Regions from separate parts of the Mesorhizobium sp. M2A.F.Ca.ET.042.01.1.1 genome, predicted to be linked through region 1. Evidence: riboswitches for the same ligand, from Rfam matches in the RefSeq annotation. Region 1 holds a riboswitch; each other region holds the start of a gene.
What was found. A riboswitch is a leader RNA that binds a small molecule or an ion and turns the genes downstream of it on or off. The one in region 1 is predicted to bind cobalamin.
Positions count from the first base shown of each region.

Region 2: it holds a riboswitch for cobalamin, as region 1 does, so the genes downstream of both, EOA23_RS10055 (DUF1636 family protein) here and EOA23_RS03645 (aromatic ring-hydroxylating dioxygenase subunit alpha) in region 1, are expected to answer to the same signal.
Region 3: it holds a riboswitch for cobalamin, as region 1 does, so the genes downstream of both, EOA23_RS20855 (CbtB domain-containing protein) here and EOA23_RS03645 (aromatic ring-hydroxylating dioxygenase subunit alpha) in region 1, are expected to answer to the same signal.

Region 1 is NZ_RZRX01000012.1:39,216-43,549, forward strand. It holds gene EOA23_RS03625 (alpha-glucosidase) at 1-813, shown strand, start outside; gene ugpC (sn-glycerol-3-phosphate ABC transporter ATP-binding protein UgpC) at 848-1,960, shown strand; gene EOA23_RS03635 (DUF680 domain-containing protein) at 2,036-2,269, opposite strand; gene EOA23_RS03640 (DUF680 domain-containing protein) at 2,339-2,545, opposite strand; cobalamin riboswitch at 3,035-3,237, shown strand; gene EOA23_RS03645 (aromatic ring-hydroxylating dioxygenase subunit alpha) at 3,346-4,334, shown strand, end outside.
Region 2 is NZ_RZRX01000048.1:23,897-28,230, reverse strand. It holds gene EOA23_RS10065 (cobaltochelatase subunit CobN) at 1-1,737, opposite strand, end outside; gene cobW (cobalamin biosynthesis protein CobW) at 1,768-2,805, opposite strand; gene EOA23_RS10055 (DUF1636 family protein) at 2,808-3,233, opposite strand; cobalamin riboswitch at 3,273-3,478, opposite strand; gene EOA23_RS10050 (winged helix-turn-helix domain-containing protein) at 3,509-4,334, opposite strand, start outside.
Region 3 is NZ_RZRX01000141.1:2,220-6,553, reverse strand. It holds gene EOA23_RS20870 (dienelactone hydrolase family protein) at 1-367, shown strand, start outside; gene EOA23_RS20865 (hypothetical protein) at 403-882, opposite strand; gene EOA23_RS20860 (CbtA family protein) at 1,134-1,874, opposite strand; gene EOA23_RS20855 (CbtB domain-containing protein) at 1,977-2,186, opposite strand; adenosylcobalamin (AdoCbl) riboswitch at 2,236-2,311, opposite strand; gene EOA23_RS20850 (histidine phosphatase family protein) at 2,417-2,989, shown strand; gene EOA23_RS20845 (PilZ domain-containing protein) at 3,133-3,405, shown strand; gene EOA23_RS20840 (DUF6428 family protein) at 3,644-4,165, opposite strand; gene EOA23_RS20835 (metalloregulator ArsR/SmtB family transcription factor) at 4,208-4,334, shown strand, end outside.

The DNA of each region.
Region 1 (4,334 bases):
GGCGACTCTCAGCGCGGCCTGGAAGTGGTCGCCGCCTACACCGCCGACGGCAAGCGCGTGCACATGTGCTATTCCTTCGACTTCCTGGCGCCGGAGAAGATCAGCGCGGCGAAAGTGCGCGCGGTGCTGGAAGCCTTCGGCCGGGTCGCCAGCGACGGCTGGTCGTGCTGGGCCTTCTCCAACCATGACGTGATGCGGGTCGCCTCGCGCTGGGCCGCCAACGAGATGGACCCGACCGCCTATCTGAAGGTGATCTCGGCGCTTCTGATGTCGCTGCGCGGCTCGGTATGCATCTACCAGGGCGAAGAACTCGGCCTTGGCGAAGCAGAGCTGAAGTTCGAGGATCTGCAGGACCCCTACGGCATCCGCTTCTGGCCGGAGTTCAAGGGCCGCGACGGCTGCCGCACGCCGATGGTGTGGGAGGCCGCGGCCAAGAATGGCGGGTTCTCGACCGCCAAGCCCTGGCTGCCGGTGCCAGGCAGGCACCTGTCCCAGGCCGTCAACGTGCAGCAGGGCGACGCAAGCTCGCTGCTCGAGCATTACCGCCGCTTCCTCGCCTTCCGGCGCCAGCATCCGGCGCTGGGCAAGGGCGATATCGACTTCATCGAAAGCGATGGCGATACCGTCGCCTTCACGCGCCGCGAGGGCAATGAGCGGATCGTCTGCGCCTTCAACCTCGGCGGCAAGCCCGCCGAGATCGATCTCGGCCAAGGCGCGCTGCAGCCCTTGCCCGGACATGGCTTTTCGGGACAGACTGGCAGCGGGCCGGTCCGCCTCGGCGGATACGGCGCCTGGTTCGGGCGCATCGACTGAACTTGCAGACAAAGATCAACGGGAGAGGACAAACATGGCCGATGTCACGCTGAACCAGGTGAAGAAATCATACGGCAACCTTAACATCCTCCACGGCATCGACCTCGACATTAAATCCGGCGAGTTCATCGTCTTCGTCGGACCGTCGGGATGCGGCAAGTCCACCTTGCTGCGGTCGATCGCCGGGCTCGAGGAGATCACCGGGGGCGAACTGAAGATCGACGGCGAGGTGGTGAACGACGTGCCGCCGTCGAAGCGGGGCATCGCCATGGTGTTCCAGTCCTATGCGCTCTATCCGCACATGACCGTCTACGACAACATGGCCTTCTCGATGAAGATCGGCAAGGAAAGCAAGGCCGAGATCGACAAGCGGGTGCGGCAGGCCGCGGAAATCCTGCAGCTCACCAAATATCTCGACCGCCTGCCCAAGGCGATGTCGGGCGGCCAGCGCCAGCGCGTCGCCATCGGCCGCGCCATCGTGCGCAACCCGAAAGTGTTCCTGTTCGACGAGCCGCTGTCGAACCTCGACGCCGCATTGCGCGTCGCCACCCGCATCGAGATCGCCAAGCTCAAGGAATCGATGCCGAACACCACCATGATCTATGTGACGCACGACCAGGTCGAGGCGATGACGCTGGCGGACCGCATCGTGGTGCTGAAGGACGGCCGGGTCGAGCAGGTCGGCACGCCGATGGAACTCTACAAGCGTCCGGGCAATCTGTTCGTCGCCCAGTTCATCGGCTCGCCGGCGATGAACATATTGCCGGCAAAGATCGAGAAGGCCGGCAATCCGACCGTGGTCAGCCATGTCGGCGACCGCAAGGCGACGGTGCCGATCGCGACGCCTGCCTCGGCGAATGGCGCGGCGGTCAGCTTCGGCGTGCGGCCGGAGGATCTCGCGATCGCCACCGGTTCCGACTACCTTTTCGAGGGCAAGGTCGACTATATCGAGCAACTCGGCGAGGTTCAGCTCGTCTATATCGATATCGGCCGCGCAGACCTGCCGCTGGTCGCCAAGCTGCCGGGCAATATCGAGGTCAAGCGCGGTGAGACACTGCGGCTCAACGCAAGCGCCGGCGATCTGCATATTTTCGACGCCGACGGCCATTCCTTCACGCTGCATCGCGAAGAAGCGAAGGCGGCCTGAGCGCAGAGCCGCTGCGGCAAAGAAAAAGCGGCGGGCCTCGGCCCGCCGCTCCTGTTTTCAAATCACGGTCGGCTGTTAACGATTGCCGAAGTGGTCGCGGTCGGCGCCCTGCGGAGCCGACTTCTGCCCGTCGCGCGACGAATTCAGCAGCTTGTAGACCGGCGAGTCGGTGCCGATCGACGAGGTGCGGGTCGTATCCACGGCGGGAGCCGGCTGGTTGACGCCGCTGTTGCCGTAATTGTCGCTGCCCGCGAAAGCAGCCGAGGAAACCGCCATGAGAGCCGCGGTGGCAAGAATGATCTTTTTCATCTCAGTACTCCTGAATTTACTGATCCGACCGAGGCGACGGGCAAACCCGTCGCCGTTCGAAGTCGGCTGTCAGTTGTTACCGAAAAGGTTGCGGTCGGCGCCCGTGGTGACAGGCTTCTGTTCAGCCGGTTCGGACTTGCGGACCGAGGCTGTGTAAGAAGAGTCGACCGTGGCGGCCGGCGGGTTGGCCGCCTGCGCGTTGTAATTGTCGCTACCGGCAAAGGCGCTGCCGGAAATTGCCAGAAGGGCGGCGGCAGTGAGAACAATCTTTTTCATTTTTGCTACTCCAGTATTTTTATTCAGTCCGTCTAGCGGCGTGTCTTGGGAATGAAATCGCGTCGTTCGGACAGCGCTGATTTGGGTGAGCCGATCGCCGGATTCCAATCACGAAGTTTTTTCGTCTGGACCATGAATCCGCATCTTGAAGTTTTCATAAGCATGCCTATGACTATATTTTTATCGAGTTTAATCAAGGACTTATGTGAGTTCGGCAGTTGGCTCACCAAGTGTGTCGGAGCGCCAACGTTCACAGCATCCTGTACGCACCGTCAACAGAAACGAACCGTTCGGTTCGATTTTAGAATCTGCTAATAGTCACTTTTTGATACTGTTAACCATCGGAGCCTTCCTGAAGCTCGTCCCGAGGAGTTCTGGAAGCCGAGGCATGGCGCAAGGACGAGACTCAGCACCGTCAATATGCCGCCCATTGTCGCGCCGCATGGATGCGATGTCGTTTTCATGCCGACGGGAAACCGGCTGTCGTGGTTAGATCAGGCCATCTCAGGTGCCGCTTCGTCGCGACGAGGCGGAGAATTGGGAAGCCGGTCGAAATCCGGCGCTGCCCCCGCAACGGTGGTGGAGTGAGGTCGCAACGGGAGACCACTGGGCCATGGGCCTGGGAAGGTGTTGCGACCGCCCGCGAGGGCAACTCCAAAGCCCGGAAACCAGCCAGAGACATTTTGAACTCGACTGATCGCGGTGGGCGGTCAAGAGGCGGACGGCGCGTGCCCGGCCCTGCCGGTGGCGGTCGTTCTTCTCCATCACCACCAGTTCAGTCCTTGATGCGAGGACAGGACATGGATGCGCGCAACGACATGCTGAGGCTCCTGCAGAGCCGCAAGCCGGGCTACTCGCTTGAGCAGCCCTTCTACACCGATCCCGACTATTTCAAGCTCGATATGGAGCTGATCTGGTATCGTGACTGGTTGTTCATCGGCCATGATTGCGAGCTGCCGAAACCAGGCAGCTACATCACCGTTCAGATCGGCGATTATCCGGTGGTGCTGGTCCGCGACCAGAAGGGAAGGATCAACGCTTTCCACAACTCCTGCCGGCATCGCGGCAGCCGCGTGTGCAACACCGACAAGGGCACCGCCGCCAAGCTGGTCTGTCCCTACCATCAGTGGACTTACGAGCTCGACGGGCGGCTGCTGTTCGCGCGCCAGATGGCGGAAGGATTCGACAAGAGCCAGTTCGGCCTGAAGCCGGTCGCCTGCGAGAGCGTCGGCGGCTACATCTTCATTTGCCTGGCAAAAGAGCCGGCCGACTTCGCGCCGATGCGCGCCATGATCGAACCCTATCTCCTGCCGCACCGGCTGAGCGAGGCGAAGGTCGCGTTCGAATCGACGATCGTCGAAAAGGGCAACTGGAAGCTCGTCTGGGAAAACAACCGCGAGTGCTATCATTGCGCCGGCAACCATCCGGAACTGTGCAAGACCTTCCCGGAAGCGCCGACGGTCACCGGTGTGCAAGGCGCCGACAGCGATCCGGAAATGCTTGCGCACTGGGCGAAATGCGAGGCGGCGGGTCTGCCGAGCCGGTTCCGGATCGACCCGGCCGGGCAATACCGCGCGACGCGCGCGCCGCTGCTGCGCGACGCCGTCAGCTACACGATGAGCGGCAAGCGCGCCGTGGCGAACAACCTGTCCGCCAGCGTCGCCGCCGACCGCATCGGCACGTTGATGCACTACCATTACCCGACCACGTGGAACCACATCCTCATCGATCACGCCGTCACCTTCCGTGTGCTGCCGATCAGCGCCACCGAGACCGCGGTGACGACGAA
Region 2 (4,334 bases), on a different contig from region 1:
TCGGCTTTCGCCAATTTTCGGCCTAGCAGAGGGAGAGCCGGCAGAGGAACTGCCAATCTCCCCCCTTGAGGGGGAGATGTCCGGCAGGACAGAGAGGGGGGCCTCGCGCAGCCCTATCTGGTCTTCCGCGCTGCCCCAGGCAGCCCTGACTGCATTACGCGCGCCTTCCGGCAGTTCCGCGGACAAGCGCAGGTAGTCTTTTGAACTTAACCCGTGCCCACCCACCTCCAGCGCATCCAACAACGCCCGCGGCGATTGCGGAATCCCTTCAACCGCGTAGCCCTGTTCTTTCAGGTCATGCAGCATTGCAAGCACACTCGACGGCACATCAAGCCCAACGGCATAACCGGTCCGTCCAGGGGCGCCTGGATAGTCAGGAACCAGGATCGCCAGCTTGCGCTCGGCCCGCTCCGTCCGCTGCAGGCGAATAAAGGCCGCGATCCGCCTGGCGACCTGCGCCACGCGGTTCGCCTCAGGCCGGTTGGCGAAGGCGCGAAAGGCCAGTGCCGGATCGGTCTCGATCTCGCCCTTGAAGGAGATGGCGCCGGCCAGGATGCGGCCGTCGAGCTCGGGCAGGACGACATGCATGGCAAGATCGGCGGGCGCCAGGCCACGCTGGTTGTTCTCCCAGACCTCGCGGCGCGTCGTGGCGACAATGACCTGAAAGACGGGCACGCCGGCGCGGTCGAACAGGGTCTCGGCGCCGGGCTCCGCGCCGGAGGCGAACGCGGTGGCGGTGATGATGGCGGCGGGGTTCAGCGAGGCGACGGCGGTTTCGACGAAGGCGAGCGACGCCGGGTCTTTCAGGCTGGAGACGAAAATCGGCACGGGCGTCAGGCCTTGCAGCTTCAACGCCTCCGCGAGAGCGTCGATCGGTGCTACGTCTGCCGCCAACAGCATCGAGCGGTAGAAGAGGATGGGGACGACGGCGAGATTGTCGACGTCGAGTTCCGTCGCCCCCCTCTCTGTCCTGCCGGACATCTCCCCCTCAGGGGGGGAGATTGCTTTGTCGTTGACGGTTTCGCCAATCGCGGATGCTGCAGATGGCTCTTTTGATGCCGATGAAGAAAAGGCGCCGAGGCTGGTGACGGCTGATCTCCCCCCTTGAGGGGGAGATGTCCGGCAGGACAGAGAGGGGGGCGAAGGATCGCCGACCTTTGAAAGGTTAGGCTTCTCAACGACACCAACTCCCGGCTGATAAAACCCAGCCTTCGGTACGCCGACAGGCTCTGCAACAACCGTATCCGACCCGGCCAACCGCGCCAGCCTTTGCACCAGCGCCGCCATATTCGCCGGGCCGCCTTCGCGGAAATAGCCGAGCAGGGCGTCCAGCTCCGCACGCGGCAGGGTCGAGGCTTCGATCAGCCGCTGGTCCTCGTCATGACTTTCGCCGGGCAGCAGCGCCAGCTTGATGCCGCGCTCGCGCGCCACCGCGGCGAGCTGGTCGCAGCCATAGCGCCACCAGTCATAGCCGCCGAGGATGCGGACGAGGACGACCCTGGCGTGGCGGGCGACGCTGTCGATCCAGAGATCGACCGACATCGGGTGGCGAAGATCGCGCAAGGCTGCCAGCCGCATCGAGGGCAGCCGCGCGGCATCGGCCTTCCAAGCAGCGGCCAGGCCGGCGAGATCGCTGTCGGTGAAGGACAGCGCCACGACATCCGCAGGCGTCTGCCTGAGGTCGATCGGCTCGGCGAGATCGTCGAGCGAAGCGGATGTGGTGGCGAGGATATGCATAGCGGTTCGGGTCGGCCTTTCGTATTGGCCTCAGCCGGCGAGGATACGCTCGATCGCCGGGCGGTTCAGCCCCTTGAGGCCAATGACGACGAGCCGCGAGCGGCGGTCGTCCTCGGCCGTCCAGGCGCGGTCGTAATAATGGTTGACGCGCGGGCCGACGGCCTGGAGCAGAAGCCGCATCGGCTTGCCGCCGACCTCGACAAAACCTTTGACGCGCAGCACATTTTCCTGCTCGGCGGCAAGGGCGACGCGCTTGGCCAGCTCGTCCGGACTGGCGATCGACGGGATGTCGATGACGAAGGAATCGAAATCGTCATGCTCGTGGTCGAGCTCATCGTCGTGATGGGTCTTGCGGTTCTCGATATCGTCCTCGACGGCGAGGCCGAGGCCGAGCAGCACCGAAGGATCGACCTTGCCCTGCGCGGTCGGCACGATTTTCACGGCGCGCGCCACATGCTCGCCGATGACGGCGTTGGCGCGCTGAGAGCCCGCCGCGTCCATCAGATCGCTCTTCGACAGGATGATCAGGTCGGCGCAGGCGATCTGGTCCTCGAACACCTCTTCGACCGGATCGTCATGGTCGAGCGAGTCGTCCGCCGCGCGCTGCGCCTGGAGCGCATCCATGTCGGAGGCAACGCGGCCGTCGGCCAGCGCCGGGCCGTCGACCACGGCAACGACGCTGTCAACCGTCACGCGGCTCTTCACCGTCGGCCACTGAAAAGCCTGCACAAGCGGTTTCGGCAGAGCGAGGCCGGAAGTCTCGATCAGGATGTGGTCGACCTTCGGCGTGCGGGACAGGATCTGGTCGAGCGCCGGCACGAAATCGTCGGCGACGGTGCAGCAGATGCAGCCATTGGCGAGCTCGACGATGTTTTCCTCCGGGCAGGTGTCGACGCCGCAGCCTTTCAGGATCTCGCCGTCGATGCCGACATCGCCGAATTCGTTGACGATGATTGCCAGCCGCTTGCCCTTGGCGTTCTCGAGCAGGTTGCGGATCAGCGTCGTCTTGCCGGCGCCGAGGAAGCCGGTGACGACGGTGCAGGGCACGCGGGAAACGGAAGCGTTCATGGTCAGTCCTTCAGCATGTCGAGAGGAGGGATGCGGGCAACCAGGCCGCGCTTGAGGGAATCGGGCCGGCCGCGCCAGGGGATAAGGCCGTCGGCCGAGGTGGCGAAGAGCTTTGCGCCGGCGACGAGGTCGGCGCCGCTGGTCGTCTCCAGATCGCCGAAGACGTAGCTCCAGCAGCCGTCGCGCAGCAGCGCCGCGCTCAGCCGGCGCTTGCAGTTGCCGAGGCATTCGACGGTGCGGATGCGGATGTTTTCGCTCGAGGCGGCGCGGCGCGTGTCATCGGCCAGCAGCGCGCCGGCGCGCGGATGCGCATCGGACCCGGCCTCGTCGCGGCAGGATGAGCAGACGATGACGGTCACGCCGCCCAACGCGTCGGGCTCGGACGAAATGTCCGCGATCTTTGCCGGGAAACTGCCGTTGCGATCCAAAACCAGGCTCCTTGCCCGGAAAACCCGCCGGGCATTCGGATACTTAAAGTCTCAGACGGCAGGTCTCCTGGCTCGCGGGTCGTCGCCTCAGATGCCGCCTTCCCGGGAACATCCCAGTGGTTTTCGGCCGGGGCTCGTCGCTTACAGTTGCGGGGACAGCCGCGGATTTGGGTTTTTGGGCCCGCACCGCATTCCCTCTTGGCTCCTCCCTTTGCCGGGAGAAGACCGTCTGGGTCAAGATTTAGGCTTACGGCTGGGCGCCTGTCAACGCGCGGCTACGACGCCGCGATGTCGGCCAGCGCCGGTCCGAGGTCGCCGGCCGGTGTCACTTCGATTGCCTCCAGGCCGAGCCAGCCCTGCATCTGCTTCAGCTCCTCGAAGAGCTGGGCTGCCGTCTCCGGCGGCGCGTCGGGCTCGGCATAGGCGGCATGGACGCGCAGCACGCTGGCCGGGCGGTCGGCGCGCAGATCGACACGGGCGACGATCCGGTCGCCGAGCAGGAAGGGCAGCACATAGTAGCCGTATTGGCGCTTTTCGGCCGGCGTATAGATCTCGATGCGATAGCGGAAGTTGAAGAGCTTTTCGGTGCGCGTGCGTTCGAAAACGACGGGATCGAAAGGGGCGAGCAGGGCGCGCGCTTCTATCCGGCGTGGGATTCGCGCGTCCTTGTGGAGATAGGCGGGCTTATCCCAGCCTTCGACCTTCACCGGCAGCAATTCGCCGGTTTCGACCAGTTCCTCGATGCGGTCCTTCGTATCGCCGGGCGCCAGCCGGAAATAGTCCCGGAGGTCGCTATAGGTGGCGATGCCGTGGGCGCGGGCCGAGATGCGCAGCAATTCGCGATGCGCCTCCTCGACCGAGGGCACCGGCAGGTCGAGCACGGCCTGCGGCAAAACGCGCTCCGGCAGGTCGTAATAGCGCTCGAAGCCGCGCCGGTAGGCGGTGGTGATGCGCCCGGCCCAGAACAGCCATTCGAAGGCGTGCTTGGCCTCGCTCCAGCCCCACCAGCCGCCATTGCCCTTGTGGCCTTCGATGTCGGAGGCGGCGATCGGCCCGCGATCGGCGACCTCTCTATAGATATCGTCGATCATCTCCTTGCGC
Region 3 (4,334 bases), on a different contig from region 1:
TTCTCGAGACGCGGTGCTCGCAGGCCATTCGATGGGAGCTGGGGTGGTAAGTGCCGTTTGGCCAGAAAGAATCGCTGCCGCGGGCGTTGTGCTGCTGCATGGCCTTGCCGATATTCCCACAAATGTTCGTCGACACATTCCGGTCGCGGTCCACGTCGCCGACCCGGATGCGTTTGCGCTGCCTGAACAAGTTGCCGGCTGGTCGGCGGCGGCAAAGCGCAGCCAAGTCAAGGCGGAGATTTTCACCTATCCGGGGATCGGCCATTTCTACACCGATCGGGCGCTGCCGGACTATAATGCGCCCGCAGCCGAACTGACTTGGTCGCGCGTTCTGGCTTTCCTGGAAACGATCGCACGAAAGACTTGAAACGGTTCGGTGATATTGTGAGACGCTGAATCGTTCTAGACGGTGCCGGCCCGCGGCGAGGGCAAACGGAAGATCGAGCACGCGGCGGCGATCAGCGCCGCCATCGTGACCAGCAGCACCGCCAGGCTCGGTAGGTGGAAGACAATGTCTTGCCATCTGGGCTCGATCACCGCGCCGGTGCTGAAGGCCTCGCCGCTGTACTGGCACAGGATCCAGGACGCGCCGCTGCGCACCATGTCGGCGTCGATGTCGGAGATCAGCGCCTTGGCCTCGCGTTCGGCCGCGGGCATCGTCGCCATATAGGCGAGCAGCGCCTTGGCGGTGGCGAGATAGGCGTGGCTGCATTCGTTGAAGGGGCTTTCCTCGTCGCCGAGGCTTCCCGGCATCAGGCCCCAGAGGCAGTATGTGAATTGCAGATTGCCGTGATTGTAGAGCCGCCTGAAGGTCGGATCGGTCACGGTCTGGCGTTGGGCAAGGTCGAGGATGTCGCCGCGATAGCGCGCGATCACCGCCATCTGGCCGTGGGTGAGGCTGGGGATCTGGATGCCCGGGGGAGGCGGAGCCGACGAGCCACTATGCGCCTGCGCCGAGGCTGCCGCCAGCAGGGCGAACAGTGCCGCAACCGAGCAATTCCAGAAAAAGTGTGCCGCGGTTTTCCGTCCGGAATTGCGAGAAAACAAAAGACCAAAGCGGCTCAGCGGTCGTGTCGACCGTTGAGCCGCTTTGGCCGCCAGGGCGAGGAACCGTGGCGGCCAACGCATGGGTTTCAGGCGTAGCGGCGGGCGGGGCCGCGCTGGTCGCGCACTGCAACCACGCGCTCGGCAACAGCGCCGAAGCCGAGTCCGACGACGGTCCACAGCACCAGCTGGATGCCGAGCGAGGCGACGCGGAATTGCCACAGCACCGTCGCCGAGAAGTTCTCCGGCACTTCGTTGATGTCGGGCAGGGCCGCCTTCACCAGCGCGAAGACGACGAGGAAGGCGAGCCCAGCCACGATCGAGGCATTCCAGGCGCCGAGCCTGCTCCACAGCCGCTGCGCCAGGCCGACCGCCGCCACCATCGCGGCGATCGAGATGACGATCATGATGAAGAACAGTTCGGTGCGGTAGGCGATGGTTTCGGGATTGCCGACTGCGGGCGGGTTGGCCGGGTATTTGAGGCTCGGAACCACGATCACGGCAAGGAAGCCGAGCAGCGCCAGCAGCGCCGAGGTGCCGCGCGGGCCGAGCGAGCCCAGCCGGCCATAGGCATAGGCGAAGACCAGCGAGAACAGCCCGCCAAGCGCCGCGCCATAGACCAGCACGCCGGTCGCCAGACCGATGCCTGCCTGCTTGGCGCGGCTGACCATCTCGGGCTCCGGCGCCTCGCCGGCGGCCTGCGCCTGCTGTTCCTCGAAGGCGATCGCCTTGTCGACCTGCGGCTCGCCATAGACGCGAGCGAAGGCGAACGCCAAAATCCCCGCCACCAGCCCGACAAGCATGCCGCGCAGCAAAAGTTTTCCGACCATGTCAGAGTCCCTTCAAGCAATTTCCCGGAAAAATTAAGCGTTTTCCGCCCGGAATTGCGTCAGACCAAAACTTAGGACGGTTCAGCCTTCGCTGAAACGCTCCTAGTGGCAGGGGAAGCCGAGCAGGTGGCGGCCGTCATGCACGAATTCATGCACTACCGTGCCGCGGATCAGCGACGTCGCGCCTTCTTCCGCGCCGACGAAATAGATCATCAGCATCAGCATCAGGCCGGCGAAGATTGCCCAGGGCAGAAGCTCGCGGACGGGAATCGCAACCGGGCCGTAGGTCGGGGCGAAGGTGGTGTCGGACATTTTGACCTCCTACTGGGATGCTGCGTCCCGTTGATCCAACTGTGGCTGCGGGATAAGGCCTGACTTTCGGCTGGTGCCGATCACAGTGGCGCGACCGTGCCGGACTCGCACCGGCTTCCAATCCCTATAGCGCTAAAACACTTGTCAGCACTTCGTTCGCCTGTCAACGACATGTAATGGTCAACGCGGCTTCGCCTGGCCGAAATTTCACTGGACCACGGAGTTTTGGCATGTTCGCCCGCCTGACGATGATCGCAAGCGGCGCGACGCAGGCCGCGCGCAAGGGCCGCTTTCCGACGGACGAGGCGCCGGAGCCGAGCGCCCTCGATCGCGCCGGCGCGATCGCTTCGTCGCTGCGCCGGGCCGACCGCGTCTGGACAAGTCCGGCGCTTGCCGCGCGCAGGACGGCCGAGGCGCTCGGCCTGGATGCCACGGTCGAGCCGCTGCTTGCCGAGCAGGATTTCGCGCGCTGGGCTGGCAAAAGCTTCGAGCAGGTGCAGGCCGAGGACCCGGCAGGCATGGCGGCCTGGTTCGCCGATCCGGACGCTGCACCCCATGGCGGCGAATCGCTTGCCGCCGTCGCCCGGCGGGGTGCCGCGCTGATGGAGCGGCTGGCCGGCGAGGGCGGGCACACCATCGCGCTCACCCATGCCGTGCCGATCCGCGCCGCCATCGTGCATGTGCTGGGCGCGCCGCTCTCCTCGGTTTGGAAGATCGACATCGAGCCGCTGTCGTTCACCGAGTTCCGCAGCGACGGCCGCCGCTGGGTGCTGCACGCGAGCGGAGTCGCCGGCGCGAGATAGCGCCGGAAACAGCTTTTCTGCTGACCTTGGGCCGCGGTGAAGACGAATCCTGCTGTTTCAGCAACCGCTAACGGAACGGAAACGCCTTGCTGCTATGGTGCTGCCCTGTGGCGAGGAGAGCCTTGCCTTAGGAGCCGCCGGATATGGCCAATTATCCCGAGACCGAGCGCCGTCTTCATGCGCGCGAATTCGTACTCAAGGAAGCCACGATCATTGCCGGTGCCGTCAGGATCGGCTGCTCGGTCAGGAATCAGCACGAGCAGGGCGCGGAGTTGCGCGTCGCCGCCGATACGGACATCCCGGAACGCTTCCTGCTCGAGGTCCCAGCCGACGATATGATCTATCGCGCCCTGGTGCGGTGGCGGCGCAACGATCGCATCGGTGTGGCGCTCTACAGCAACGCGCCGAGGGGCTGACGCGTGGTCCTCGGCAATTCGTGACTTGATCCTGTCCGGATGGAATGCAACCCGGCACATCGGGAACGCAACCGCGGCGCGTGCGTTCATGAGGGCCGATCAACTGGGATTTTCGCGCATGAGCAGGACAGCCGTTTGGGTGGCGCTGATCGCTATCATTCTCGTGGGCCTCTATTTGTTGCAGCACAATGGCATGATCAGATTCTGAAGCGGCGCAGCTTAGGCGCCGTTCGCCGGGTCAGCAGCAGCTGTTCTCTCCGCAGCAGGGCTTGCCCGCGGCCGCTTGGTCCTTCAGCCAGCGGTCACGCGGCTTGCAACTCGCCGGCCGTGGCGAAAGCTCGACCTCGATGGCGCCGCCAACGACGCTTGGCTGGGCCGCGCGGTGCAGTTCCATCGGGCGCACGCCGTCGCTGACCTCGAAGGTCAGCTTAGCCGACTGGTCGAGGGCCACGTGATCCGAGACCTTGCGGATGATCGCAGCGAACTTGCCGGCCGACATATGGACCGGCCCGCCTTCGTCCACGTCCCATAGCTGGACGAAGATCTCCGACCAGGATTCCGGATTGGCCTCGCAATCCAGCGCCGAGAACTGGCCCGCCTTCACCTCGGTGACATGATAGCCCGGTTTAACCGGCCGCCCGTCATAGCGGAACACCAGTGGCCTGTCCTTGTAGTCGGCCAGCGCGCACAGCAGGTCGCCAATGGTCAGGTCGGAGGGGTCGATCGGGGCGGCGATTTTATGATTGTCAGAAGACAGCATGTCGGCTATTCCTCATTTCAACATTTCAAGGATTATTGAAACGTGGATGAACGTCAAGCCCTGATCGCCTTTGGCGCGCTGTCGCAGGAAACCCGCCTGCGCCTGCTGCGCCTGTTGGTCGTTGCCGGACCGGAAGGCATTTCCGCAGGCTCTCTCGCCGAACAGGTCG